Regions from separate parts of the Serratia sp. TSA_198.1 genome, predicted to be linked through region 1. Evidence: predicted binding sites of a transcription regulator. Region 1 holds the regulator's gene; each other region holds the start of a gene.
The links. The regulator PurR, encoded in region 1, represses purine synthesis genes. The targets are predictions, from matches to a motif close to CANGCAAACGTTTGCNTG.
Positions count from the first base shown of each region.

Region 1 (9,957 bases):
CTGCGCTTGCTCCAGCGTGGTTGCCTCTTTCCAATAGGCGCAGGAATATTGCATATAGGGATCGAGCATCAGCGTAAACAGATCGTTTCCCAGATCGTAATGCTCTTTGCCGACAATCCAGGCTCGTTTCTTCGATTGCAAATTGATTAATCGCGCGGCGGCAATTCGCAGGATATCTTTCACATGGTGGGGGAGTTTCTTTTCCAGGCCTGCGCCGACTACGTGTTGAAAGAATATATCCAGCCGTTCGCATTCCCACCAGCCATCCATATAGCTTTCGCCCAGGCCGAGAGAACCTTCCCGCAACACGCGTTTAAAAAAATCAGGATTTTTAATCTGAATATCGAAAGGACGTGAGCCGTTTATTTCTATACCGGCCATACTGAGCATTTCATGAGCGATACGGTACCATGGGTTGTCCTGAATGCTCACATCTTCTATACACGATGAACTCATAGCTTCTCCATCACCTTCTTCTGACTTATGACCCGCCAGAAAATAGCTTAGACAATTTCTGCGGGCGCATATGTATACCTACGGTGGAAAGTCACCGTGGCGTCTGATATCCGACTATGAACAGAGGAAAATTTTAAGAAGGCTCCAGCGCAATAGGCGCGGATAAACAATCCTTAAAAAAGTGTGACGCCATACGCGTACACAACAGCTACTTGTGATAATAAGACTATAAAAGTGTTATTTTAAAAGGTCGTTTTGAGTATAGGCTTGCCGAGGCGCTTACTCAACCGTAAATCGCACTCGGCAAAAATATTCTTTAAGTGATTATTAGTACAGGTAATTATGACGCAGAGTTAGCATGTTCCTGTCGTACTGCCTGCGAATTATCGATCACTTTTCCCCGTTGCAACATATACCCCAACGCGGCCAATACCACCGTTGAAACCATCACCGTTACCGTCGCCAACAGCGGTTGGGCTATAAAGGCCGAAACCAATAGGCTCGCGACAAAGCACAGGCCCAATTGCAGGGTATTTTGCAGCGCTGCGGCTTTGCCTGTGCCTTCCGGGAACGGCATCAACGCATTCGCCACTACGATCGGGTAGCAGGCTCCGTTGACCAGCGCCATCAGGCAGAATGGAATCAGCAACGTGGTGAGCGTGGGCTCGGTCAATGTCGCCACCAGATATAACGCCACCATGCTGATGCCATAACCTACCAGCAGCCAAGGCAGCAGGGTGTTGCCATTCATGCGGTTTAACGCCGTACGGCAACCGTAACCGCCCAATAAGAAAGCCAGCGTCTGCGGGACATAGCTCAGGCCAATATCATTGGGGCTGTAACCCATATCGCCAAGAATAAACGGCGAACCGGTGAGCCAGGCAAAAAAACCGGCAGAGCAGGCGGCAAAAATGGTGACGTTACCGCTGAATACCGGCGACTTCAGCAGTTGGAAGAAACTCAGGGTGTTTTTGGGCTGGGCAGATGGCGCGCTTTTGGCGCTTTCCTTCAGTAACAGCGTCGGCAGCAGCAAAATGACGGTGATACCCAGCAGCACGGCGAAAATTGCCCGCCATCCCATGTGGTTCAACAACCAGGCGCCGACCAACGGTGCCAGCGCAGGCGAAAGTGCTACCAGCGGCATAATGGTGGCGAATACGCGGTTGGCTTTGCCTTCACGGTAGCGGTCAATGACCAGTGCCTGCCAGGTGACGGCGGCTGAACACACACCGATCGCCTGGATAAAGCGCAGCGACCACAGTTGGACGGCATTTTGCACCCACAGCATGCCGAGGCAGCCCAGAGCAAACAGCGCCAGGCCAATCAGCAGAACGGGTTTGCGGCCCAAATTATCGGAGAGCGGCCCCCAGAGCAGTTGAGCAAAGGCAAAACCGGCCAGGAAAATGCTAAGGCTGGCGCTGATTGCGCCGGCGGAAATTTGCAGATCTTGCTGCATAGCGCCAAAGGCGGGCAGATACATGTCGGTGGCCAGGTAACCCAGCATGCTCAGGCCGGCAAGATAGAACATAAAACCAAAGGAATTTCGCATGGTATTTCTCATTAATATTTTATTGTCGCAGGTTTTTAGCGCCGGCAAGTGTATCCGGCTGGATCTCTGCTTGTGAAACGGTAATATTTGCGAAGTGCTGTTAAAAAAATTGAAGGCAAAAATCATGTGGTCTGAATATTCGCTTGATGTCGTGGACGCGGTCGCCCGCACCGGCAGCTTCAGCGCGGCGGCGCAGGAACTGCACCGGGTACCTTCGGCGGTTAGCTATACTGTGCGGCAACTAGAACAATGGTTGGCGGTACCGCTATTTGAACGGCGTCATCGCGATGTAGAACTGACGCTGGCTGGCACGCTGTTTATTCAGGAAGCGCGCGGTGTCATCAAAAAAATGCTCGACACTCGCAGGCAGTGCCAGCAGGTGGCCAATGGTTGGCGTGGCCAATTAAAAATTGCGGTGGATATCATCGTCAAACCGCAGCGCTGCCGTCAGCTGGTGCTGGATTTTTACCGTCAATTCCCCGATGTGGAGCTGTTGGTCCAACCCGAAGTGTTTAACGGCGTATGGGATGCGCTGGTGGATGGCCGCGCCGATATGGCGATCGGCGCTACGCGGGCGGTGCCGGTTGGCGGTGGTTTCGCCTTTCGCGACATGGGCGACATGCGTTGGTTGTGTGTCGCCAGCCCCCAGCATCCCTTGGCGGGGTTGGATGGCCTGCTAAACGATGATCAGCTCCGGCCTTTCCCTTCGCTGTGTCTGGAGGATACGTCACGCAATTTGCCCAAGCGGGTCACCTGGACGCTGGACAATCAACGGCGGCTGGTGGTGCCGGATTGGGCCTCTGCGGTGGATTGCCTGTGCGCCGGATTGTGCGTCGGCATGATGCCTGCGCATCAGGTATTGCCGTTGGTACAGCGTGGTGAATTGGTGGCGCTGCAACTGCAACAGCCATTTCCCGCCAGCCCATGCTGCCTGACCTGGCAGCAGAATACCCCATCGCCGGCGATGGCCTGGCTGCTGGATTACCTGGGGGACAGTGAAACCTTGAATCAGGAATGGTTAAGCGAAGTGACGCCGGAAGCCGCTTTGGCTCCCGGCGTTGGCGACTAGCGGCGGTAATCGATGAAGGGACCGTCGGCGACCGAGCGGCGTTCAACCAGCTTCGGATGTACCTCAATGACTTGCGACTCTTCACGCTTGCTGATGATGCGATCCAGCAGCATGGTGAACGCCATCTCGCCCAAACGCTCTTTGGGCTGATGGATGGTCGTCAGTGCCGGCGTGAAATAGCGGGCGTTGCGCACATTATCGTAACCAATAACGGAAATATCCTGCGGTACGCGCAACCCCAGCTCATCAGCGGCGCAAATAGCGCCCATTGCCATAATGTCGCCGCCGCAGAATACCGCCGTTGGGCGCTGTTTCTGCGATAATATCTGGTGCATGGCTTTGTAGCCGGATTCCGGTTCGAAGTCACCTTGTACAATCCACTCGTCGCGCACCTCGATATTGGCTTCTTCCATGGCTTTTAAAAAGCCCTGATGGCGGCCGCCGCCGGTATTGCGCGCTAATTGGCCCGGAATGGCGCCAATCTCACGGTGGCCACGCTCGATCAGATAGCGGCCGGCCAGATAACCGCCTTCGAAGGCGTTGTCGATAATAGTATCGGTAAAATCACCGCGTGCTGCGCCCCAGTCCATGACCACCATCGGGATGTTACGGTAATCTTCCAGCATCCCCAGCAATTGATCCGGGTATTCAGAGCACATCACCAGCAGGCCATCGACGCGTTTTTGCGCCAGCATCGCCAGATAAGCGCGTTGCTTGTCCAGGTTATTGTGCGAGTTACACAGGATCAGCGTATAGCCTTTGCTGTAGCAGCTGTTTTCCACCGCCTCGATCACTTCGGCGAAATAGGGCGCTTCGCTGGAGGTAGCCAGCAGACCGATAGATTTGGTGTGATTGACTTTCAGGCTGCGCGCCACGGCGCTGGGAGAATAGTGCAGCTCTTTGATCGCGGCCGCGACGGCCGCTTTAGTCTCTTCGGCGACGAAACGAGTCTTATTGATGACGTGCGAAACGGTGGTGGTGGAAACGCCAGCGCGTTTGGCCACATCTTTAATCGTTGCCATGTAAAGAATGACTCCTGAACTCACATGTTGCAGCATGTAAGTGTGATGTTAATCGTTTGCCTGCGTAGATCCTTCTTCCAAATAAGCGAAGCTGAGTTTTTAGTGTATTGAAGTCGTCAGCGTTTGGTCAGGAGGGGCATTTTTGCCGGTACGCAGTTGTGAACTGCGAATTTTGTCCCATATTGAGCCAAAGTGGAAGAGGTAATCAGTATTATAAACCGGGAAATGATAACAAGATTTTATTGTCTAACTGTGGGAAAATGGTTTGACGCATTAATTGTGTGCCTTTTATCCTTGGGATAACCCGTCTGAAAAGGAGTTGTAATGGATACCGATCTGAAAATGTCACTGTTCACCACTGTGTGCGCGCTGGCCGTTATTATTGCTTTTAGCTTCACCGCGGCGTTGAACTGATCCCTGGTTGTCACACAGGCGCAGTTCACTGCGCCTGTCCGCATTTTCCCACCGCTACGTCAGATTTTTCCACAAGTGCCCCGTTCACCCACACCCGGATGTTTTCCATGCGGCTTCGCGAAACCGCGGTCTGAGAGCGACTAAAAGGCCTAAGATCAGAACGCTTGCGGTAGGCGGTGAGGCGTGCGGCTGGGGGGACCAGCCGCGGAGGCGATTATCGAATGGTTTTCGGTGTTACCACACGGCGGGCGCCAATGTAGTGGTTTTGCCAGTAGTCGTTGTCCAACTGGCTGATACGGATTTCCTCACCGGTACGCGGTGACTGAATGAATTTGCCGTTGCCCAGATAGACGCCGACGTGATCGGCCACGCCACGGTTGTTGATGCGGAAGAACACCAGGTCACCGCTTTCCAGCTCGTTTTTCTTGATCGGCGCCGCGTCGCGCAGGTGGTACATCTCGTTGGCAGTACGCGGCATCTTGATTTTCACTACGTCTTTATAGGCGTAATAAATCAGTCCGCTACAGTCAAAACCGGTTCTTGGCGAAGTGCCGCCCCAGCGATAAGGTTTGCCCATTTGATCCATCAGCTTGGCCATTGCGGTTTGCTTGGCGTGCTGATAGCGCTTTTTGTGCGCCGGGCTGAGTTTCAGCGGTTTTTCGTCGCGAGCCAATTTGGCGGTGGCCATGCCGGGTTCCCGGTGGCGACCATAACCTTTTTTGTAACCCTTTTTCGGTGGGGTCACTTTGATTTTGGCTATTTTCTGGGTTTGGTGTTTCGATTTTGCGCTGACGATCTTTTTAGCGGTTTTTTCTGTTTTGGCTTTGGAAACCTTGGCTGTTTTTGGCGGAGCAGTGACTTTCACTTTTTTGCTGGCCTTTGCCGCTTTCTTTTTCTTGCGGTCATCCGGCCGTGCTTCATTAACGTGGCTCTTGCGCTGCTCGGCGGCAATACGCGCCTGTGGCGCAGCGTGCGCCAGATTTAAGAATAGCTGTGTAAACAACAGCACAAAAAGCGTAAGAATTAAACGCATGTCGACGTTACCAACCTTGGCCCCGGAACAGATATCGAAAGAATGACAGTATTCCCCAATTTCGCCATATAAAACAGCGAAGAACTCATAAATGATAATCCATATTGTGAGAAAACGTTAACAGCATTTTTTTTGCCGAAAAATCAATCCGTTGGTGTGTAAAAAATCACCTTTGGCCGCTGTTGGTATTATTAAAGGGGTACCAGGAGGCGGAAAAATATATTAGTGAAATGGTCGGATTAAAAATGTTATTCTGAGCGTATGTTTTAACCGGAATGGCCTTTGCCGGTAAGATGCGATTGGCAACGGGGAATACCCTTGCAAAAGATGGCGTTTTCTTGCGACTGTTCCAGCCGCTACAATAGCCAGTGTGATGCATGTTGTAGCCATGAGATGTGGCTTGAGGAAGCAATAAATGACGACGATTGAAAAAATTCAGCAGCAGATCGGTGAGAACCCAATTCTGCTGTACATGAAAGGTTCACCGAAATTGCCAAACTGCGGTTTCTCTGCGCAAGCGGTGCAGGCGCTGTCTGCTTGTGGCGAACGCTTTGCCTACGTTGATATTCTGCAGAATCCGGACATCCGCTCCGAGTTGCCGAAATACGCCAACTGGCCGACTTTCCCGCAGCTGTGGGTCGACGGTGAGCTGGTAGGCGGCTGTGATATCATTATCGAAATGTATCAGCGCGGCGAACTGCAACAGCTGATCAAAGAAACGGCAGCGAAGTACAAAGAGCAAGAAGACCAGCAGCCATAACGGCTCGGGTTTATTGCAAGAAGACATCGGGCGGCGCCAGTGCAAACTGGGCCGCCCGATTTATTTGCGGTTCAGTCAGTATCACCGATGGCCAGCGGCCATCCGCCAAGGCGTTTCCAGCGGTTAACCAGCTCGCAGAACAGTTGAGCGGTTTGTTCGGTGTCGTACAGGGCCGAATGCGCCTGGGTGCTGTCGAACGGAATATTGGCGGCAATACAGGCTTTGGCCAACACGGTTTGCCCCAACACCAGCCCGCTTAGCGCGGCAGTGTCAAAGGTGGCGAACGGGTGGAAAGGGTTGCGCTTCAGGCTTGCGCGTTCTGCTGCGGCCATCAGGAAACTGTGATCAAAGTTGGCGTTGTGCGCCACGATAATCGCCCGGTTGCAGCCACGGTCCTTGATGCCTTTGCGTACCGCTTTAAAAATGGCGTGTAACGCATCGTATTCACTGACTGCACCGCGCAACGGGTTATGCGGGTCGATACCGTTGAATGCCAGCGCTTCCGGTTGCAGGTTGGCGCCTTCAAAAGGTTCAACGTGAAAGTGCAGGGTTTCATCCTGCTGCAACCAGCCTTCTTCGTCCATTTTTAACGTAACGGCGGCAATCTCCAGCAGCGCGTCGGTTTTGGCATTAAATCCAGCGGTTTCTATATCTATCACTACGGGATAAAACCCACGAAAACGGCCACTCAGGGCGTTAAGATCACTTTTTTCGGCCATCAGTTTCTTATCTTCATCGAATGCAGCGCGCATTATGGCAAATTTTACGCCCGGTTGCAGGCGGTATCGCAGGCATAACAAGAAGGGCGCTGAAAGCGCGCCTCATCGGTCTCAGTGGCCGAGGCCCTGACCGGCGTGTTTGTTCTCGATCAGTTCGATCTTATAACCGTCCGGATCTTCAACAAAGGCGATAATCGTGGTGCCGCCCTTGACCGGCCCGGCTTCACGGCTCACTTTGCCGCCGGCGTGGCGAATGCTGTCGCAGGTGGCGGCCACATCGTCGACGCCCAACGCCAGATGGCCGAATGCGGTGCCCATCTCGTAGCTGTCGGTGCCCCAGTTGTAGGTCAGCTCAATCACCGCGCCTTCGCTTTCATCGGTATAACCGACAAATGCCAACGAGTATTTGTATTCTGGGTTCTCGCTGGTGCGCAGCAGGCGCATGCCTAATACCTTGGTATAGAAGTCGATGGAGCGTTGCAGGTCACCGACGCGGATCATGGTATGGAGTAAGCGCATAATTCCTCTGATTGGATGTGCCGTCGTCAACGGCGAATGGATCTTAGCGAAACTCAGTATAGCGTTGCCGTATAAGGGATTTCAATTTATCGACATGGCTAAAGCATGAGAATAAAGGTGACAATGTCACCTATGCATCGGCTATTCTGATGATAACCGCACAGTATGCTGTCGTTCGAATCAGGGAAATAAGTACTATTAGCCACCTCAAGGGGGGCGAGGTCTGATAGCGGGCCAGGGTTGGATCGCGTCAATTGATAAATTTGGGTCTGGTTAGGGTTTTACCGGTACGAAGTCATCGCTCTTGCCGAAGGAGGCCATCAATGGATGAAATGCTGATTCTGGTTGATGCCGATGATAATTCCATCGGCTCGCAAACAAAAACGCGGATACATCAGCAGGGGTTGTTGCACCGAGCGTTTTCAATTTTTATCTTCGATAGCAAGGGCCGTTTACTACTGCAACAGCGAGCTTTCAGTAAATATCATTCGGCTGGGTTATGGACCAACAGTTGCTGTGGCCACCCGCGCTGGGGAGAGGCGACGGCAGCAGCGGCGCAGCGTCGGTTACAGGAGGAGATGGGGTTCAGCAGCGAGTTGCAGCAGGTCTCCAGCTTCATTTATCGGTCAGAGGTGCCGGGCGACTTAATTGAGCACGAGTTCGATCATATCTACGTGGGATTATTTGATGGCGAGCCTCAGGGGGATCCTGCCGAAGCCCATAGCTGGCTGTGGATGGATATTCAGCAATTAACTGATGAGATAAAACGGAGCCCAGATAAATTTACCGTTTGGTTTCGGGAAATAATGAATACTGTCGATGCCAACGAGATCGCGCGTTGGGCGACGTTGGCGACTCATTAATTGCATTCGCGTTGTACGACAAGAGCCGTCTTTACCCGTCCCAACGGCTTTACCGATAAAACAGCAAAAAGCCCGCCGGCATTCGTTCACCGGCAGGCTTTTTATCTTACTTACAGCGTCGGATAATCGGTGTAACCCTCGGCGCCGCCGCCGTAGAAGGTTTCCGCCTGCGGCTCGTTCAGCGGTGCGTTCTGTTTGAAGCGCTCGACCAGATCCGAGTTGGCGATGTAGCTGCGGCCAAAGGCCACCGCATCGATAAAGCCTTTGTTGATCAGCTCTTCGGCTTTCTCGGCGGTGTAGGCGCCTGCGCCGACAATTACCCCTTTAAAGCGGGCACGCACTGAATCGCGGAAGGCGTTGGAATACGGTTTGCCGCCTGCCCAGTCCGGTTCGGAAATGTGCAGGAAAGCGATGTTGCGCTTATTCAACTCTTCGACCAGATACAGCGCCGCTTCTTCCTGATCTTCACCGTTATCCAGACCATTGAACGGGCCCAACGGCGAAATGCGGATGCCGATATGCTCTGAACCCCATTCAGCGATGGTCGCGTCGACCACTTCCAACGTCAGACGTGTGCGGTTTTCGATGCTGCCGCCGTACTGATCGGTGCGCTGGTTGGAGGCAGGGGACATGAACTGGTGCAGCAGATAACCGTGGGCCGCGTGCAGTTCGATAAAGTCGAAACCGGCCTCACGCGCATTGGCGCTTGCCTGGCGGAAATCGTTAATGATGCCTGGGATCTCTTCGGTTTCCAGCGCACGCGGGGTCGAGGTTGGAACCCGCACCCAGGCACCGGTTTCGTCACGCACGGTGGTGCGGGTGTCGGCATTGATCGCGGAAGGGGCTACCGGTGCCTGTTGGCCCGGTTGCAGGCTGTTGTGGGAGATACGGCCCACATGCCACAACTGAACGGCGATATGGCCGTTTTTATCGTGTACGGCCTGGGTGATCTTTTTCCACGCGGCGATCTGCTCTGGGGTATGCAGCCCCGGAGCGCCGGCATAGCCTTTCGCCTGGAAAGAAATCTGGGTGGCTTCGGTCACGATCAGACCGGCGCTGGCGCGCTGGGCATAATATTCGGCCATCAACGGAGTAGGAATATCGCCAGGCTCAATGCTTCGAAGACGCGTCAGCGGGGCCATAAACACGCGGTTTGGCAAAGTTGCAGAGCCAACCTTCAGCGGGGAGAACAATTTTTCAATCTTCATAGTGCATCCTATATTAATAGACCGGTCGACTAGTAATGGCTAACTAACTGCCCAACAGAGTAATTTTTCGGTAAAGCTCGGGTGTTGCGTTTACGGCTGCGGCGGGCGCAACAGCAATTCAATACTTTCCAGCGCGCTGGTCAGCGGGGCGACCGAACGGCGGATTTTGGCGCGCAGCGAGGCGCCAAGCCACAGTGAGTACAGCGTTTCTGCGGTGGCCGCCGGGCTCATGGCTATCGACAGCGATCCTTCGCGGATACCGCGCTCGATGGCATCCTGCAGGTGGCCAATAACCCGTGCGGTGCCGATCTCCAACGCGTGGCGCATGGGTTCCGACAGGTCGCT
Region 1 is NZ_JBQZFP010000001.1:1,055,022-1,064,978, reverse strand. It holds gene cfa (cyclopropane fatty acyl phospholipid synthase) at 1-456, opposite strand, end outside; gene punC (purine nucleoside transporter PunC) at 797-2,005, opposite strand; gene punR (DNA-binding transcriptional activator PunR) at 2,130-3,074, shown strand; gene purR (HTH-type transcriptional repressor PurR) at 3,071-4,096, opposite strand; gene cydH (cytochrome bd-I oxidase subunit CydH) at 4,421-4,510, shown strand; gene ACUTSW_RS04935 (C40 family peptidase) at 4,725-5,543, opposite strand; gene ACUTSW_RS04930 (Grx4 family monothiol glutaredoxin) at 5,959-6,303, shown strand; gene rnt (ribonuclease T) at 6,375-7,055, opposite strand; gene gloA (lactoylglutathione lyase) at 7,134-7,541, opposite strand; gene idi (isopentenyl-diphosphate Delta-isomerase) at 7,865-8,404, shown strand; gene ACUTSW_RS04910 (alkene reductase) at 8,515-9,612, opposite strand; gene ACUTSW_RS04905 (TetR/AcrR family transcriptional regulator) at 9,703-9,957, opposite strand, start outside.

Region 2 (9,957 bases), on a different contig from region 1:
GAATTGGCGCAGGGAATGATTGCGCGTGAATTGGCGCCGGCCCACGGGGTATTGGTGGCCTCGGCGGAGTATCTGCGGCGTCATCCGCTTTTGAGCCAACCGGAACAGTTGGCGAACCACGCGGGGATTTTTATCCGTTCGCCGCAAACCGGGCGGATTCGCAACCTGCCGCTGCGTAATGCGGATAACGAACAGCGGGCGCCCTTGATGACCGTTAACATGACGGTGAATGAGCCGGAGGCGGCGGCGCGAGCGGCGGAAATGGGGCTGGGCATTGCGTTGATCTCCATGCCAAGCGCCTTGCCTTATCTGGAAAGTGGTCGCTTATTGCGGGTGCTGCCAGCCTGGTATGTCGATCGCGGCAGCGTCTATCTTTACTTTCCCACTACCAAATTTCTGCCCAGCAAAACCCGGGCGTTTGTCGATTACATCACCGAGCAATTTCGCCTGCAGAAGCTGGCGACGCGTTTTGATGCGCGCTAGAAACGAGAAAAGCCCCTCGCGGGGCTTCTTTCTTCCGTCAGTGGGCTGTCTGACGATCAGTTGAAGATTTCAGCGGTGCCGTGCAGTTTGTTCTGGCCACCGGCGGCGATGATGCGGTAAGAGCTGGCGCCTGATGCAGCGGCCTTGTTAGCCAGTTCGGCTTCCAGTGCGCTCAGGTTAGAGGCACCGGCAACGGAGACGACACCGATTTTCTGAGCGTCGGCCGCAGGTTGGCTGGAAGGCTGCTCAGCGGCAACGGAAGCGAAAGAAGCGGTAGTCAGCAACAGAGCGGTAGCAAAAATTTTGATGTTCTTCATGATTCAATCCTCAGGGTATTTGTCAGATGAGAGGTTGTATCCTCTCGATGCGTTGAATAATAGACCTGCATGCCCAAAGAGAAAATCGGAGAGTTTTGAGTATTTAATTCAAATAAATTGACTTAATTTTGAAGGCTGGCGTGCTGGAATAATCGCCACTACCCTTTAAAGGTGATTCTTAAAGGGGAGCGCAATGGCATCAGATCCGCTTTACCGCATCACTGACGATCGACTGAGGCTGCGCACCGTGTCGCTGCAAATCGGTAACGGCGTGCAGACTGGCGAACTGGGTTGGCAACGGATTGGAGAAACTTCATGGTTATCGTGCACCATCTGAATAATTCACGCTCGCAGCGTATCTTGTGGTTTCTGGAAGAACTGGGTGTGCCTTATCAGGTACAGCGTTACCAACGCGATCCGCAAACCCTGCTGGCGCCGCCGGAGCTGAAAAAGATCCACCCGTTGGGCAAATCCCCGGTGATTGTCGATGGCGATCTGACCCTGGCGGAATCCGGCGCCATTATCGAATATTTGCAAGAAGCCTACGATGCCCAGGGGCTGTTTATCCCGACCGACCATCATGCTCGCCAACAATACCGTTACTGGCTGCATTATGCGGAAGGATCGCTGATGCCGCTGCAGGTCATGAAGCTGGTATTCAGCCGCCTGGGGCAATCGCCGGTCCCCTGGTTGTTGCGGCCGCTAGCGGGGGCGATTGGCAAAGGGGTTCAGCGGGAATATCTGGACAAACAGATCGCCACGCATCGCGATTATCTTGAGCAGCACCTGAGCAAAAGCACCTGGTTTGTCGGCAATGAATTCAGCGCGGCGGATATCCAGATGAGCTTTCCGCTGGAAGCGATGGCGGCGCGCGGTTCGCTGGACAATTGCCCGAAGCTGCGCGGCTATCTGCAGCGTATCCATACCCGGCCAGCCTACCAGCGGGCACTGGAGCAGGGCGGCCCTTATGAACTGCTGAGCTGAGGGCATGAACTATACTTGACGGGTTAACGTCTGTTCGGAGATAGCCTATGCCTACGCAAATTTTTGTTAACCTGCCGGTGGACAATTTGCCCGCATCCATCGAGTTTTTTACCCAGTTGGGTTTCAGCTTTAATCAGCAGTTTACCGATGATACCGCCGCCTGCATGGTGGTCAGCGAGACCATTTATGTAATGTTGCTGACTCACGATAAATTCAAAATGTTCACCCCGAACCCGATTGGCGATGCCAGGAGGGCGACCGAAGTGCTGCTTTGCCTGTCGCAGCCCAGCCGGGCGGCGGTGGACAGCCTGGTGCGCAAGGCGATTGCCGCCGGCGGCAATACCTATAATCAGCCGCAGGATTACGGTTCTATGTACGGCCACGGTTTCCAGGATTTGGACGGCCATATCTGGGAACTGATGTACATGGATGAAAAAGCCGCACAGGCTCAGTAGCCGGTTTTTGCCCCCTGAGCCGGGGGCGCCCCATCGGATTTACCTATGTGACAAATCTCGCCATTTCGATAATGATTGATCCCGGCGCTTTTCTGCATGAATTGCCGCGATCTTGGTTGATCAGAGGGTATGGAAGGCCGGATAATCGTTTGCCTTGAATAAACCACCATAAATCACCCGTATCACGCGATGAGAGTTAAACGTTTGCCTTTTAACGCCACGCCGATGGGCGGTGCGGCCGAAGGGCAGGGAAGCTGACGTGATGGAAACGATTCCGTAATGAACATGCGTGGGCGGAATAACAAGCCTTGTGAAACGGGCTGGCAATGAAATACAGGGGACAGCAACATGTCGAATTCTCAAGCGAACAACGCCGTTAAACCAAAAGGCGGGCTTGATGGCTATTTTAATATTTCCGCACGCGGCAGCTCCGTGCGTCAGGAAGTGGTGGCGGGATTAACCACTTTCCTGGCGATGGTTTACTCGGTGATCGTGGTGCCGAGCATGTTGGGCAAAGCGGGCTTCCCGCCAACGGCGGTGTTTGTTGCCACCTGCCTGGTCGCCGGTCTCGGCTCATTGCTGATGGGGCTATGGGCTAACCTGCCGATGGCCATCGGTTGTGCGATTTCCCTGACCGCCTTTACCGCTTTCAGCCTGGTGCTGGGCCAGCACATCAGCATCCCGGTGGCGCTGGGCGCGGTCTTCCTGATGGGCGTGCTGTTCACCATCATCTCGATAACCGGCATCCGTTCCTGGATCTTGCGCAATTTGCCGATGGGCGTGGCGCACGGTACCGGTATCGGCATCGGTCTTTTCCTGCTGCTGATCGCCGCCAACGGCGTGGGTCTGGTAGTGAAGAATCCGCTGGATGGCCTGCCGGTGGCGCTGGGCGCATTCACCTCTTTCCCGGTGGTGATGACGTTGCTCGGTCTGGCGGTGATTTTCGGGTTGGAAAAACTGCGTGTACCCGGCGGTATTTTGCTGGTGATCATCGCCATTTCGGTGATTGGCCTGCTGTTTGACCCCGCGGTGAAATATCAGGGGCTGTTCGCCATGCCAAGCCTGGCGGACGCCAATGGCAATTCGTTGATCTTCAGCCTGGATATTATGGGTGCGTTGCAACCTGTGGTGTTGCCGAGCGTGCTGGCACTGGTGATGACCGCAGTGTTTGACGCTACCGGCACCATTCGCGCGGTGGCCGGGCAGGCCAACCTGCTGGATAAGGACGGGCAGATCATCAACGGCGGCAAGGCGCTGACCTCGGATTCCCTGAGCAGCATTTTCTCCGGCCTGGTGGGCGCGGCCCCGGCGGCGGTCTATATCGAATCCGCAGCGGGCACCGCGGCGGGCGGTAAAACCGGCCTGACCGCAACTGTGGTCGGCCTGCTGTTCCTGCTGATCCTGTTCTTGTCGCCGCTGTCTTATCTGGTACCGATTTACGCTACTGCACCGGCGCTGATGTACGTCGGCCTGCTGATGTTGAGCAACGTCACCAAGCTGGACTTCAATGATTTTGTCGACGCCATGTCCGGCCTGCTGTGCGCGGTGTTTATCGTGCTGACCTGCAATATCGTCACCGGTATCATGCTGGGCTTCAGCTCGCTGGTGATTGGCCGCATTTGCTCCGGTGAATGGCGCAAGCTGAATATCGGCACCGTGCTGATCGCGGTGGCGCTGGTGGTGTTCTATGCCGGCGGTTGGGCGATTTAATCCGCTGTGTTTCCCCCACCCGTTGGGTGGGGGAAAGTCTGACCTTCTTCCCCTTCAGAAAAGTCTTCTTCTTTCTGTGCTGCGTTTTGAAAGGCACAACAAGCTTTAATCGCTGTAAAAAAAGTGATCTACTATCGGGGTATATATCAGAGATGTAGTCTGAACCCGAGAGTCTAAGGAAAGCATGGAAATATTTTTTACAATCCTCATTTTGATCCTGGTGGTTTCCCTGTCCGGGGTGGTGACACGTATGTTGCCGTTCCAGATACCGCTGCCGTTAATGCAAATTGCCATCGGGGCTCTGCTGGCCTGGCCGCATTTCGGGCTGCATGTCGACTTTGACCCCGAACTGTTCCTGGTGCTGTTTATCCCGCCGCTGCTGTTTGCCGACGGTTGGAAAACCCCAACGCGCGAATTTCTGCATCACGGCCGTGAAATCCTGGGGCTGGCGCTGGTGCTGGTGTTGCTTACCGTGGTCGGGGTCGGTTACCTGATTTACGCCATGGTGCCGGGTATCCCGCTGGTGGCGGCGTTTGCGCTGGCGGCAGTGCTGTCGCCAACGGACGCCGTGGCGCTGGGCGGCATCGTCGGTAAAGGGCGTATTCCGAAACCGATCATGGGCGTGCTGGAAGGCGAGGCGCTGATGAACGATGCGTCCGGCCTGGTTTCGCTCAAGTTCGCCATCGCGGTGGCGATGGGCACCATGGTGTTTACCGTGGGTGGCGCTACCCTGGAGTTCTTGAAGGTCGCTATCGGCGGCCTGCTGGCCGGTGTGGCTGTCACCTGGTGCTACAGCAAATCGCTGCGGATGATGAGCCGCTGGAGCGGCGATGATCCGGCCACGCAGATCGTGTTCCTGCTGCTGTTGCCGTTCGCTTCCTATTTGATTGCCGAACATATCGGCGTCTCCGGCATTCTGGCTGCGGTTGCCGCGGGGATGACCATCAGCCAGTCCGGCGTGATCCGCAATGCGCCACTGGCGATGCGCCTGCGCGCCAACAGCGTCTGGGCGATGCTGGAGTTCGTGTTTAACGGCATGGTGTTCATCATGTTGGGCCTGCAACTGCCGGGGATCCTGGAAACCTCAATCCTGCAGGCGGAGCTGGATCCGACCATTCAGACCTGGTACCTGTTCGCCGATGTGGCGATTATCTACGCAGCGTTGTTGTTGTTGCGCTTTACCTGGCTGTGGTTGATGAAAAACGCCAGCCGGCGTTTTATGAAAAAACGGCCATTGCAGTTTGGCGATTACAGTACGCGTGAGCTGTGGATAGCGTCGTTCGCTGGGGTGCGCGGGGCAATCACGCTGGCCGGCGTGCTGTCGATTCCGCTGCTGTTAAGTGACGGCACCGCCTTCCCGGCGCGCTATCAGTTGGTGTTCATCGCCGCCGGCGTGATCCTGCTTTCACTGATCGTCGGCGTGATGGCATTGCCGTTGCTGCTGCGCGGCGTAGTGGTGGCGGACAAGAGCGCCAGCAAGAGCGAGGAGCGGATGGCGATTGCCATGGCGGCGGAAGTGGCGATCGAAAGCATCAACAAGATGGAAGAACGCCTGGCCGTCGACGTGGAAGAAAACATCGACCCGCAGGTGCTGAAAGAGATCAGTTCACGGGTCGTGGGCACGTTGCGGCGGCGGATCACCACCAAAGACGATATCGAAAATGCGCTGATGCTGGAGAACCTCGAGCGACGCTTCCGCCTGACTGCACTGCGCGCCGAGCGCGGGGAGCTGTATCACCTGCGTGCAACGCAGAAAATCAGCAACGAGACGCTGCAAAAGCTGTTGCACGATCTCGACCTGCTGGAAGCGCTGCTGATAGAGCGCGAAGGGTAATGCCAACGGGGCCGCAGACGCGGCCCCAGTTATTTGATCGGCGGCCAGTAGTCGCGGCAGCAGGCGATCCAGGCCTGGGCGCCGTGCGACAGGTAGTTACCCTGGCGCCAGATGAGCCCTACACGCCATTCCATCCGCGGCTCAAGCGGCAGCCAGATCAGGTTTTCTTTATCCAGCCACTGGCAAACCGGCTCCGGCAGGGTAGCGATGCCGACCCCGGCCTGTACCATCGATGCCAGAAAATCCCACTGCCCGCTACGCACGGCAATCTGCGGTTCAAAACCGGCCAGGCGGAACGCCTTCATCAGCATTTTGTACAGCGAGAAGTCCTCGTTATAAATCAGGATCGGCCAGTTGGCCAATTCGGCGATATCGATGCTGGTGCGGTTAAGCCAGTGCGGCGTACGCGGCGCAACCACGCACATCGGATGGCTCAGCAGCGGCAAGAAAGTCAGCGGTTGATCCAGGTCGACGGGCAATATCGTCATCGCCAGATCCAGTTCTCCGGACATCACCGCCTGCTCGACCGACAACCCGCCCAGCTCGGAAATTTTCAGTTCAATGCCAGGATAGGTCTGGCGAAACTGGCGGATCAAATCTGCTATCTGCCGGCCGACCATTGGCGGGATACCCAGCCGCAACACGCCTTTTTTCACCGAACTGATGTCTTCCAGTTCGGCCTCCAGTTGGCGGAACTCATCCAGGATCGCCAACCCACGCTGGTACACTGCCTGGCCGCTGTCGGTCAGGTGCAGCTTGCGTCCTTCGCGGATCAGCAGCGTACACTCCAACTCTTCTTCCAGATGCCGCAGCATCTTGCTGATGGTCGGCTGGGTGACGAACAGTTTCTCCGCCGCGCGGGTGAAGCTTTGCTGGCGCACGACTTCCACGAAGTAACGCAGGGTGCGGACATCCACGTTGGGCTCTCCTCAGGGCAATACCGGCGGGAAACTATTCCCTGATGGCATGATATTGATGATTTTAATTCATTTCAGGCAAGGTTTCCTGGCCGCGTATACTGCAAGCCTTGAATTTTTTTGAGGTTATCTTCCATGTCATTGGCGTTACGCCGCGCAGCCCCCTCTCTGTTGACCCGCCTGCAGGTGCCGGTTCAGGTTGTTTTGTACGCGGTGCTGTTTCTGATTGCCGACCGGTTGGTAAAGCAATTTCATCTGCCGCTACCCGCCAACATTGTCGGCATGCTGATGTTGCTGGCGCTGATCCTGCTGAGAGTTTTACCGTTGAGCTGGGTCAGGGCCGGTTCACGCTGGCTGCTGGCAGAGATGCTGCTGTTTTTTGTCCCGGCGGTGGTGGCGGTGGTCAACTATGCCCAGTTGCTGATGGTGGAGGGCTGGAAGATTTTTCTGGTGATTGCGATCAGTACCATGCTGACGCTCGGCGCAACCGGGCTGGTGGTCGATCGGGTATACCGTCTAGAGGTTTGGCTGCAGCGGCGGAAACAGCGCGATGAATGATTTTATCCTTAGCCTGGCCTGCTTTCTGGCGACGCTGGCGTTGTACTTCGCCAATAAGAAGCTCTATCGCCGCCATCGCACTCTGCTGCTGATGCCGTTGGTGCTGACCCCCATGATCCTGGTGCTGCTGCTGGTGGTGACGCATATCTCGTATCAGGATTACATCGGTGAAACGCACTGGCTGCTGTGGCTGTTGGGGCCGGCGACTATCGCGTTTGCGGTGCCGGTCTATGAAAACCTGCATATTATCCGCCGCCACTGGCTGTCGCTCACCGCCGGGGTATTGACGGCGGTGCTGGTGGCGGTTTACAGCTCGGTGTGGCTGGCGCGGCTGCTAACGCTGCCTGAAGAGGTACAGCGCAGCCTGGCGGTGCGTTCCATCACCACGCCGTTTGCGCTGGAGGCCGCCAAACAGATGGGGGGCCAGCCGGATTTAGTGGCGTTGTTCGTGGTGATTACCGGAGTATTCGGCATGGCGGTGGGGGACATTCTGTTCCTGCGGCTGGCGGTGCGCAGCAGCCTGGCCAAGGGCGCCGGGCTGGGGGCGTCGTCGCACGGTGCCGGCACGGCGAAAGCCTATGAAATGGGACAGGAAGAAGGCGTGGTTTCCAGCCTGGTGATGATGTTGGCGGGGGTTATCACGGTGATCGCCGCCCCGCTGATTGGCCAACTGATGTGGTAAAGATATTGAGCAATACTACAAGCCCTCGTACGAGGGCTTTTTTTCAGCTGTTAGCCGCGGTTTTAATCAGTTCGACCAGCAGCGGCGACAGCTCATCGCGCAACGCGGCACGTTCGGACTGGAACAGCGTAGCGGCGTAAAAACGGTGCCCCGGCAGCTCTATCGAACGTACGTCGCCTTCGTGGTCATGGCTACTGATAATCAGCGGGTGTTGCTGCAGATCGGCAACGAACTCCGGGTTAACGCCGAAATTGCAGTGGTAGCCTTCATGCGTTTCCAGCTTGCCGTAAGCGCGGGCGACCAGTGTGTCTGGCTGGAAAATAATGTCCCCGCTTTTTTCCACCAGCGAACAGCTCAACGGAGCGATAACCAGCCGGCCGCCGGTATCGGTTTCCGCATGTCCGGCATCGTGCCAGCCCATAACGTTACGAGCGTATTCCACAATCGCATACTGGAAGCCACCGCAGGAGCCGAGGAAGGGGATATTCTGTTCGCGAGCATGGCGAATGGTCATAAAGACGCCGTCGTCATGGTTGTATGGGCTGCCGGGTACCACCCAGATAGCATCATAATCCTGCAATACCGAGGTGTCGGTAAGGGTTTCTGTGGGCAGCCAGTGGGATTGAATATCGACGTTAAGGTGTGCGGCGGTGAGCTGGAGAGCGACGGGGATGGCCTGGTGAGATACGGCCTGGGGTTTGTAGTCACCGACCAGAGCAATGCGGACGTGAGTTTTCATCGTTTCCTTTTCCTGTGCGGGTAAAAAAAGAGGTTACAGCAAAGCCGAAGGGCCGACAGCAGGTTTTTTAAACGCAACGCACAAAAAAGCCCGGCGTTTTGGCCGGGCTGGGAAACAGAATCTGGGCTCAGTACAGTGAGGGCGCACCGATCGGCCGGGTTTTGAAGCGGCGATGCAGCCACATGTACTGCTCCGGTGCCCGCATGATCTCTTTCTCGACCACTTTGTTCATATAGGCTGCCGCCGCGAGCTCATCGCCTATCGGGTAATCTTCCAGGGCAGGCTGGATCAACAGGTCATAGCCGCGGCCTTTCTCGCGACGGATTAATACCACCGGAACCAGTGCCGGCTTGGCCATACGCGCCAGCATAAAGGTGCCGCTGGTGGTGGCGGCCTGATCGACGGCGAATAACGGCGCGAATACGCTGCCTCGTGGGCCGTAGTCTTGGTCCGGAGCGAACCACACGGCTTCACCGCGCTTCAGTGCATGCACCATGCCGCGCAGGTCTTTGCGATCGAGCATCGCCTTGTTGGAGCGCATGCGACCTTTGGTCTGCGCCCATTCCATCGCTTTATTGTTGTGCGGGCGGTACATCGCCATCATGGGCTGGCACAGCCCCATAGCACGGCCGCCCAGCTCCAGCGACATAAAGTGCACGCCAATCACCAGCACGCCACGTTCATTCTGCTGCGCCATTTTCAGGTGATTGATGCCGGAGACGTTGAACCAGCGTTTGACGCGTTTATCTGACCAGAACCAGGCCATACCGGTTTCCAGCAGACCCATGCCGAGGGATTCGAAATTGCCGATCACTTTGCGCTCGCGTTGCGCCTCGTCCATATCCGGGAAGCACAGCTCCAGGTTACGGCGGGTAATGGCGACGCGGCGTTTCAGGAAACGCATCGAGGTGCGGCCCATCCATATGCCGAGCTTGTGCAGCAGCGGGTAAGGCAGTTGAACCAGCAGGAACAAAATGGCCAGGCCGAACCAGGTAAACCAGTAGCGCGGGTGCAGCAGGGCCGAACGGAATTCTTGTGGACGCTTCATATCAACTCATTTATGCAGTAGGGGGCAGCAACCTGTAACGCATAAAGGATCCACTCAATTGCGATACGACTACTAAGACACCCAGACATCATTATGGTTTAGCCAGATTCCATAATTGACTAAATCTTTACACTCGAAGGGGCGGTTCGCGCTGCTATCAGGCTTCGGAAGGATGGCTGTAGGCCAGCGAAGGCGGCTCCAGGAATGCGTATTGTATCACACAATACGGG
Region 2 is NZ_JBQZFP010000009.1:80,461-90,417, forward strand. It holds gene ACUTSW_RS23655 (LysR family transcriptional regulator) at 1-483, shown strand, start outside; gene bhsA (multiple stress resistance protein BhsA) at 540-800, opposite strand; gene ACUTSW_RS23665 (hypothetical protein) at 994-1,137, shown strand; gene ACUTSW_RS23670 (glutathione S-transferase family protein) at 1,116-1,784, shown strand; gene ACUTSW_RS23675 (VOC family protein) at 1,832-2,239, shown strand; gene ACUTSW_RS23680 (NCS2 family permease) at 2,588-3,949, shown strand; gene ACUTSW_RS23685 (Na+/H+ antiporter) at 4,134-5,783, shown strand; gene ACUTSW_RS23690 (LysR substrate-binding domain-containing protein) at 5,813-6,700, opposite strand; gene ACUTSW_RS23695 (CidA/LrgA family protein) at 6,836-7,258, shown strand; gene ACUTSW_RS23700 (LrgB family protein) at 7,251-7,940, shown strand; gene ACUTSW_RS23705 (CTP synthase C-terminal region-related (seleno)protein) at 7,984-8,679, opposite strand; gene lpxP (kdo(2)-lipid IV(A) palmitoleoyltransferase) at 8,807-9,727, opposite strand.
Region 2: a site for PurR is predicted at 2,433-2,450, ahead of ACUTSW_RS23680 (NCS2 family permease). Genes of this name have one in related genera too.

Region 3 (9,957 bases), 1.1 Mb from region 1:
GGCGGGAAGGCGTTCGGATTGCTCCTGCCCTGCCGGGCGTTGCAGGCAAACGCGGGCCGAACGCACCACCGCGTTGATATTCCCCCAGTCGGCGTGTTGCGCCGTCAGCAGGTTGCAGGCCGCCGTTAGCTGTTGGCTGAGCGCTGCGCTGACCGGTGCAGCATTTAACGAGGCGTGGCCCAAGGGCATCCACGCCAGCAGCATAAAACCTATGCACACGAGTTTTCTCATGCTCGCATCCTCCGGTACAACGCGTGCAGCCGCGCTCTCCATGAAGGCTGAGCCTTGTGTACGGCGAGTTGGTGCAACGCAATCAGCTGCGCCACATCCGCCGGGTGCAAAGAAGAGTCGAACACCGTTTCACCGACGTGTTTCGGTTGGCTATCAATCGGGTGGTGCAATGAGTGCAACCGGGCGATGACCATCATGATATTTACTCCCGTACCGCAGTATGAATAATGCCAGCTTACGCAGCAGCCGGTAAAAAAGGCGTAGAGGATCATTCCGTTGGCATAAAAAAAACGTAAATCCCCACCGGCAAACGCCGACGATCGCGATTCAACGCCTGACAGCGCGCTCAGCTTCTGACAAAATAGCGCCATCCCCCGCTTTTCTTAATTGATGGATTTCCTCACTGATGGCAGCAAAGATTATTGATGGTAAAACGATTGCGCAGCAGGTTAGAAACGAAGTGGCTGAGCAAGTTAAACAACGTCTGGCGGCCGGAAAACGCGCCCCGGGCCTGGCAGTCGTGCTGGTTGGCGTGAACCCGGCGTCACAGATTTACGTCGCCAGCAAGCGCCGCGCCTGTGATGAAGTGGGCTTCCTTTCCCGCTCTTACGATCTGCCTGCCACCACCAGTGAGGCCGAGCTGCTGGCACTGATCGACAAGCTGAACGCCGACGGCGAAATCGACGGCATTCTGGTGCAGTTGCCGCTGCCGGCCGGCATCGATAACGTCAAAGTGCTGGAACGTATCCATCCGGATAAAGACGTCGACGGTTTCCACCCGTACAACGTCGGTCGCCTGTGCCAGCGCGCGCCGAAGCTGCGCCCCTGCACCCCGCGCGGCATCGTCACCCTGCTCGAGCGTTATAACATCGACACTTACGGCCTGAATGCCGTGGTGGTTGGCGCATCCAACATCGTTGGCCGCCCGATGAGCATGGAGCTGCTGCTGGCCGGTTGCACCACCACCGTGACCCACCGTTTCACCAAGAACCTGCGTCATCATATCGAAAACGCGGATCTGCTGGTGGTGGCGGTCGGTAAACCGGGCTTTATTCCGGGCGATTGGATCAAACCGGGCGCGATCGTGGTCGATGTCGGCATTAACCGTCTGGAAAGTGGTAAAGTGGTCGGTGACGTGGATTTCGATGCCGCCAGTGAGCGTGCAGCCTACATTACCCCGGTTCCGGGTGGCGTTGGCCCGATGACCGTTGCTACACTGATCCAAAATACCTTGCAGGCCTGCGAGGAATATCACGACGTTCAACCTAAATAAGTAAGGCAGTATGGAAACTTTTAATCTGGATAGTCACCCGCACGTCGAACTGTGCGACCTGCTCAAGTTCCAGGGCTGGTGTGAAAGCGGCGGTGCCGCCAAAGAAGTCATCGCCGAAGGGTTGGTGAAAGTGAACGGCAAAGTCGAAACGCGCAAACGCTGCAAAATCGTCGCCGATCAGGTGGTGGAGTTTAACGGTGGCCAGGTTGTAGTTAAGCCGTAAGCCCCGCTCCATAGAAAAAGGCGCTGATAATCAGCGCCTTTTTTGTTTGCGGTTACGCCTGTTACTTACGGCGCCAGGTGGTCCCCTGCGGGCCGTCTTCCAGCACGATATTCATCTCGTTCAACCGATCGCGAGCGGCATCCGCCAGCGCCCAGTCTTTGGCTTTGCGCGCGTCGTTACGCTGTTTGATTAACGCCTCGATCTCCGCCACTTCACCGTCGTCAGCCTGTGCGCCGCTTTGCAGGAACTGTTCCGGCTCCTGTTGCAGCAGGCCCAGCACCTTCGCCAGCTTGCGCAGTTCCGCCGCCAGCCCGTTGGCCGCCGCCATGTCTTCGCCTTTCAGGCGGTTAACGTCACGCGCCAGATCGAACAGCGCCGAGTAGGCTTCCGGGGTGTTGAAATCGTCGTCCATCGCTTCGCGGAAGCGGGCTTCGAAGGCTTCGCCGCCGGCCGGTTGCGCATTGGCGTCGGTGCCGCGCAGTGCGGTGTACAAACGCTCCAGCGCAGTGCGCGCCTGCTTGAGGTTTTCTTCGCTGTAGTTCAGCTGGCTGCGATAGTGGCCGGACATCAGGAAGTAACGCACCGTCTCGGCATCGTAATGGCCGAGCACGTCACGGATAGTGAAGAAGTTATCCAGCGATTTTGACATCTTCTCGCGGTCGATCATCACCATGCCGGAGTGCATCCAGTAGTTGACGTACGGGCCGTCGTGGGCGCAGCTGGACTGGGCAATCTCGTTCTCGTGATGCGGGAACATCAGATCCGAACCGCCGCCGTGGATGTCGAAATGGGTGCCGAGCTGCTTGCAGTTCATGGCGGAACATTCAATGTGCCAGCCTGGGCGGCCTGCGCCCCACGGCGATTGCCAGCTCGGTTCGCCCGGTTTGGACATCTTCCACAGGACGAAGTCCATCGGGTTGCGCTTCACGTCGTCAATCTCAACGCGCGCGCCGGCCTGCAACTGATCCAGATCCTGACGTGACAGCAGGCCGTATTGCGGATCGCTATCAATCGAGAACATCACGTCGCCATTGCTGGCTACATAGGCGTGATCGCGATCGATCAGGCGTTGGGTGATTTCGATGATCTCGGCGATATGCTGGGTGGCGCGCGGCTCTTGATCCGGGCGTTCGATCAGCAGCGAATCGAAGTCCGCGTGCATCTCCGCCAGCATGCGTGCGGTCAGTTGATCGCAGCTTTCGCCGTTTTCCGTCGCGCGGCGGATAATTTTGTCGTCAACGTCGGTCACATTGCGCACATAGTTCAGGGAATAGCCGAGATAACGCAGGTAACGCGCCACCACGTCGAAAGCGACAAAGGTACGCCCGTGGCCGATATGACACAGGTCATAGATGGTTACCCCGCACACGTACATGCCCACTTTACCGGCATGAATGGGTTTGAATTCCTCTTTTTGACGACTCAGGGTATTAAAAATCTTTAGCATCGGGACATTCCGTGGTGTGCGTGATAACAAAAATGATAATTAGGCTGTTCATCCAGCAACGTATTGAAACCCGAAGCCTGATCTAATGCAAGGTTAAGCCCGCGCTTTGCTGCACCGGGTTGCGCAAATCGGTGATATACCCGTCATCTTGCAAGCCGCAGGGTATAAATCAATGCCGCCGCAATTGTTATAATATAACAACACCCAATTTACCACAGAGCCTGCGCGGTTTAGCCGCTGCTGACTCGTTAATAGAGATATGTTATAAGGTCGGTCTGAATGTTCACTCGCTCTACGTGACGTCTCACTTCATCTTGTTAGGACTAAAACTATGGTTACTTTCCACACTAATCACGGCGACATCGTTATCAACACCTTTGCTGACAAAGCGCCGGTTACCGTTGAAAACTTCCTGAGCTACTGCCGTGCAGGTTTCTACGACAACACTATCTTCCACCGTGTTATCAACGGTTTCATGATTCAGGGCGGCGGTTTTGAGCCTGGCATGAACCAGAAAGACACCAAAGCGACCATCAAGAACGAAGCCAACAACGGTCTGAAAAACACCGTGGGCACCCTGGCGATGGCGCGTACCAACGATCCGCACTCCGCTACCGCTCAGTTCTTCATCAACGTGGCTGACAACGACTTCCTGAACTTCCGCGCCGAGAACGCGCAAGGTTGGGGTTACTGCGTATTTGCCGAAGTGGTTGAAGGCATGGACGTGGTCAACACGATCAAAGCCGTGAAAACTGGCCGCAGCGGCATGCACCAGGACGTTCCGGTAGAAGACGTGATCGTCACCAGCGTTACCGTCGGCGAGTAATCGCGGCTGCATGAACACGCTGTTCATCGCGGATCTGCACTTATGCGCACAGGAACCGGCAATCACTGCCGGTTTTCTGCGTTTTTTGCGGCACGATGCGATTCACGCCGAAGCCCTGTACATTCTTGGCGATCTGTTCGAAGCCTGGATCGGCGATGACGATCCCGAACCCTTGCACGCGGAGATTGCCGCCGAGCTGAAGACGCTGCAACAAGCCGGCGTGCCTTGCTACTTTATCCACGGCAACCGCGATTTCCTGCTCGGCAAGCGCTTTGCCCGCGCCAGCGGCATGCATCTGCTGCCGGAAGAAAAAGTGCTGGAGCTGTACGGCCGCAAAATCCTGATCCTGCACGGCGACACGCTGTGTACCGACGATCAGGCTTACCAGCAGTTCCGCCGCAAGGTGCACAATCCGTTAATCCAGAAGCTGTTTTTGGCCATGCCCCTTCGCTGGCGCCTGAAGATCGCCGCCAAGATGCGCGCTCGCAGCCGGCAGAGCAATCAGGGCAAATCTCAAGCCATTATGGACGTCAACCCGCAGGCAGTTGAGCAGGCGATGCTGAGCCATAACGTGCATTGGATGATCCACGGTCACACCCACCGCCCGGCGGTGCATGAGCTGGAATTGAGCAACGGCAAGGCTCACCGCGTGGTGCTGGGCGCCTGGCACGCTGAAGGTTCGATGATCAAAGTCAGCGCCGACGCCGTCGAACTGATCCAATTCCCTTTCTAACCCCCTGACTTGCCACGCGAGTGAAAAAATTCGCGTTTTCGACGGTGAAAACCGGCGACGCAACCGTTTTCCTCGCCGTGCGCTCATGGTATGATCTGCGCCCTCATTCGGCCTCCCGCCGCAGGCAACCGGCCGTCGTTTGTACACTTACAGGAGCCTTACACCCATGGGAGCCAACGCCGCTTCAGCCACCAACGCTGGGGTTAAAATCGCAATTGTAATGGGATCGAAAAGTGACTGGGCCACCATGCAGTTCGCGGCCGAAATCCTGACCCAACTCGATGTCCCGTTCCATGTCGAAGTCGTTTCCGCTCATCGCACGCCAGACAAGCTGTTCAGTTTCGCCGAACAGGCCGGCGCCAACGGCTTTGACGTGATCATTGCCGGTGCGGGCGGTGCTGCGCACCTGCCGGGTATGCTGGCGGCGAAAACGCTGGTTCCGGTGCTGGGTGTTCCGGTACAAAGCGCCGCGCTGAGCGGTGTAGACAGCCTGTATTCTATCGTGCAAATGCCACGCGGCATTCCGGTCGGCACCCTGGCGATCGGCAAAGCCGGTGCGGCCAACGCCGCGCTGCTGGCGGCGCAAATTCTGGCGCTGCACGACACCGCGCTGGCGCAACGTCTGGCCGACTGGCGCCAGGCACAGACCGAAGAGGTGCTGAACAACCCGGATCCGCGGGAGGAAGCATGAAGCCGGTTTGCGTACTGGGCAACGGCCAACTGGGGCGCATGCTGCGCCAGGCCGGTGAACCGCTGGGCATCGCCGTTTACCCGGTCGGCATCGACGCCGAACCGGAAGCGGTGCCCTATCAAAACAGCGTGATCACCGCCGAAATCGAACGCTGGCCGGAAACCGCGCTGACGCGTGAACTGGCGACCCACAACAGCTTCGTCAATCGCGATATTTTCCCCCGTCTGGCCGACCGCCTGACGCAAAAACAGCTGCTCGATCAGCTCGGCCTGGCCACCGCGCCGTGGCAATTGTTGGCCGATGCCGCCGAGTGGCCGCAGGTGTTCGCCACTCTCGGTGAACTGGCGATCGTCAAACGCCGCGTTGGCGGTTACGACGGCCGCGGTCAATGGCGCTTGCGCCCGGGCCAGGAAGCGGAACTGCCGGCGGATGCCTACGGCGAGTGCATCGTCGAGCAGGGGATTAACTTCTCCGGCGAGGTTTCGCTGGTGGGCGCGCGTGGGCACGACGGCAAGTCGGTGTTCTATCCGCTGACCCATAACCTGCATGAAGAAGGCATTCTGCGCACCAGCGTGGCGCTGCCGCAGCCTGCCCCCGCTCTGCAACGGCAGGCTGAACAGATGCTGGCGGCGATCCTCGACGAGTTGAACTACGTCGGCGTCATGGCGATGGAGTGCTTTATCGTTGGCGACAGCCTGCTGATTAACGAGCTGGCACCACGGGTGCACAACAGCGGTCACTGGACGCAGAACGGCGCCTCCATCAGCCAGTTCGAACTGCACCTGCGCGCCATTCTCGCCCTGCCGCTGCCGAAACCTGTGGTAAGCACGCCGTCGGTGATGGTCAACCTGATAGGCACCGCCGTGAATCAACAATGGCTGGCGCTGCCGTTGGTGCATTTGCACTGGTATGAGAAAGAGGTGCGCGAAGGCCGCAAGGTCGGCCACCTCAACCTGAACGATCCTAGCGCCACCGTGCTGCAACAGGCATTGCAGGCTCTGGCACCGCTGCTGCCGGCCGAATACCAAAGCGGCCTGGCCTGGGCGCAACAGAAGCTGGCTTAAGGTTTACTCCGCAACAAAATCAAAGGGTTCAGCCAAGCTGAACCCTTTTTTACTGCCAATGAAAAACTACCGGGCATAGCCCCGCGGATTTTTGCTTTGCCAGTTCCAGGTATCGCGCATCATTGCATCGAGCCCGCGCTGCACTTCCCAGCCCAGTTCGCGTTTAGCCAGGCTGACATCGGCCCAGAAAGCGGGCAAATCCCCGGCACGGCGCGGTAAAATCTGATAAGGCACGGCAACGCCGGCGGCTTTCTCAAACGCATGCACCATCTCCAGCACCGAATGCCCGACCCCGGACCCCAGGTTATAAGCTTTAAAACCGGCGATCTGCTTTAGGTGGTCCATCGCCGCCAGGTGACCCTGTGCCAGATCCATCACGTGAATGTAATCGCGCACGCCGGTTCCATCTTTGGTGGGATAGTCCCCGCCGAACACGCTCAGGTGATCCCGCTTGCCGACGGCCACCTGAGCAATATAAGGCAGCAGATTATTCGGGATCCCGCTGGGGTCTTCCCCCATCAGTCCAGACTCATGGGCGCCCACCGGGTTGAAGTAGCGCAGAGAGACAATGGAAAAGGCCGGTTCAGCTTTGGCGAAATCCTGCAGGATCTGCTCCACCATCCACTTGGAGGTGCCGTAAGGGCTGGTCGTGCCGCCGATCGGCATGTCTTCCCGGTAAGGCACCGGCGCATCTTCGCCGTACACCGTCGCCGAAGAGCTGAAGATAAACTGATGAACCCCGGCGTCGCGCATGGCTTCCAGCAATACCAGCGTGCCCGCTACATTGTTCTGGTAGTACTCCAGCGGCTTGCGGGTGGATTCTCCCACCGCTTTCAGGCCGGCGAAATGGATCACCGAAGCGATCTTGTGCTCGGCGAAGATCCGGCTCAGGCACTCCGCGTCCCGCACATCCCCCTGGCAGAACACCGCCGCTTTACCGGTCAGTTGCTCTGCACGGCGTAAGGACTCTTCGGAGGCGTTGATCAAATTATCCAACACCACCACCTCTTCACCGCGCTCCAACAGCGCCAGTACCGTATGTGAACCTATGTATCCGGCGCCGCCGGTCACTAAAATCGCCATCATGCTCCCCTTTCATCAGCATCGGGCGCTAACACCCGATGCATAAGCCTGTTTCATGCGCGCAGCCAGCCGACTAGCGCGTACCTATGTTGCGTAATGGCTTGCCGGCCATCAGATTGCGTTCGATATGTTCCAGAGAGATATTTTTGGTCTCTGGGATCAACGCCAGCGTAATAAAGATAAACACTACGTTGAGCGCCGCGTAGACCCAAAAGGTATAGGCGCTGCCCAGCGAATTGAGCATAGTCAGGAAAGTCGCGCCGACGATCATGTTGGCGATCCAGTTGGTGGCGGTGGAACAGGTGATGCCAAAATCACGGCCCTTAAGCGGTTGGATCTCCGAACACAGCACCCAAATCAACGGGCCGGCGCTCATGGCGAAACCGACAATAAACATCAACAACATAATGACGGCGAAATATTGCGTCGCCGGCGTACTCATGCCGATACCCATCATTGTTCCCAGTGCGCCCATGCCCACTGCCATCACGATAAAACCGAGGATCAGCGTCGGTTTGCGGCCCCAGCGATCCACCAGCCCAATGGCGATAAAGGTGGCCAGCACGTTAACCAGCCCGACGATCACCGTTCCCCACATCTGCTGTTCGGTACTGGCAAAGCCCGCCAGGCCGAAAATCTTCGGCGCGTAATACATGGTGACGTTCATGCCGGTAAACTGCTGCATAACCTGCAACAGAATGCCGAGGAATACGGCGCGGCGGAAATTTTTATTATCCTTGAACAGCGCCCAGCCACTCTGCTTCAGCTTGAGGCTTTCACGGATTTCGTTCAGTTCATGCTGCGCCTGGGCGCTGCTGTCGCGCAGCTTTTCCAGCACCTGACGCGCCTGTTCATGGCGATTGCGCGAGGCCAGCCAGCGCGGGCTGTCCGGCAGGAAGAACACGCCAACCAGCAGCAAGCCGGCTGGAATGGTGATAACCCCCAGCATCCAGCGCCAGGCACCTGTGTAACTGAACGCGGTATCAGACAGGTAGGCGGCCAAAATCCCGATGGTGATCATCAATTGATACATCGAGATCATGCTGCCGCGAATTTTCTCCGGCGCGATTTCAGACAGATAAATCGGTGCGGTATAGGAAGCGATGCCCACCGCCAGCCCCAGCAAAATGCGCGAGAGTATCAATATGTCCACATTGGGCGCCGCTGCGGAACACAACGACCCCGCCACGAACAGGATCGCGCCGATCATCAGGCTGTATTTGCGCCCGATGCGGAAATTCATCCAACCGCTGCCCACGGCGCCGACCGCCGCGCCGAACATCATTGAGCTGACCACCCACTCCTGCTGGGAACTGGTGATGTGAAAAGAGTCGGCAATAAACGGCAAAGCGCCCGCAATCACGCCGATATCCAGACCAAACAGCAGCCCGGCTAACGCAGCCAGAAAACAGACGAAAAAAGTCATACCGGCATTCGTCTGGCTTTTCTCAGCCGACGCAATTTTGACGGCAACACTCATACAGCCTCCAATAGATAACGTTGAATCAGTTAGCCGTCATGATAGGAGGCAATCCGCAGGCGGTAAGTGAGTGAGATCACATTAGTGGAAACGATTACATTATTTCCATTTTGGATCCCCTACGTATCGACGTGAAAAATTAAACATATGACATTGATTATATTTAAAAATAACTTTATGTCGTTTGTTATAACTCTCAAGTTAAAAAACACCGCTTGTCAGACTTCAATATCAACCTCGAATAGCAGCCATTTATTTGTAATCGATTTCACTTGAGTGACATCCGCAACGAAGGATCAAGGTAGACGGGAAAAGGCGCTTTTTAGACAGAGAGTCTGGAAAGGAAATCTTTGGATTTTCAATAATAAAGGTATCGACCCGGCTCCCGATAACAGGGGGCCGGGCCGACTTTGCAGCGGTTTAACCGTCGTAACTGCGGAACAATGCCTGGCCACGCAACAGCCGTACGCCCAGCCAGCCGCCGCACAGCGACAACAGCAGCGCACTGAGCAACGGCAACGCCCACCACAGCACCGGCGTGGGCGCCCACGGGAAGTCGAATACCTGGCTTTGCAGCAACCATAGCGCCGCTTCCGCCCCCACCGCCGCCGCGATGCCCGCCACCAGCCCAAGCAACGCAAACTCGCACCACAGCGTGCTGCGCAACAAGCGCTTGCCGGCCCCCAGAGTACGGTACACCACCAGTTCCTGGCGCCGTTGCCGCATGCCCACCTGCACCTGCGCCATCAGCAACAAGCCACCGCAGAGCACCACCAGCACCACCATCACCTCCAGTGCGCGGCTGACCTGTTGCAGCACCCCGCCGACCTGTTTGAGGATTGACCCGATGTCCAGCAGGCTAAGCGTCGGGAATTGCCGGTTGAGCTGGGTCAGCATCTGGCCGTC
Region 3 is NZ_JBQZFP010000001.1:2,148,556-2,158,512, forward strand. It holds gene ACUTSW_RS10325 (hypothetical protein) at 1-231, opposite strand, end outside; gene ACUTSW_RS10330 (hypothetical protein) at 228-428, opposite strand; gene folD (bifunctional methylenetetrahydrofolate dehydrogenase/methenyltetrahydrofolate cyclohydrolase FolD) at 638-1,504, shown strand; gene ybcJ (ribosome-associated protein YbcJ) at 1,515-1,727, shown strand; gene cysS (cysteine--tRNA ligase) at 1,789-3,174, opposite strand; gene ppiB (peptidylprolyl isomerase B) at 3,506-4,000, shown strand; gene lpxH (UDP-2,3-diacylglucosamine diphosphatase) at 4,011-4,733, shown strand; gene purE (5-(carboxyamino)imidazole ribonucleotide mutase) at 4,900-5,424, shown strand; gene purK (5-(carboxyamino)imidazole ribonucleotide synthase) at 5,421-6,488, shown strand; gene galE (UDP-glucose 4-epimerase GalE) at 6,555-7,571, opposite strand; gene ACUTSW_RS10375 (sugar porter family MFS transporter) at 7,645-9,051, opposite strand; gene ybbP (putative ABC transporter permease subunit YbbP) at 9,472-9,957, opposite strand, start outside.
Region 3: a site for PurR is predicted at 4,790-4,807, ahead of purE (5-(carboxyamino)imidazole ribonucleotide mutase). Genes of this name have one in related genera too.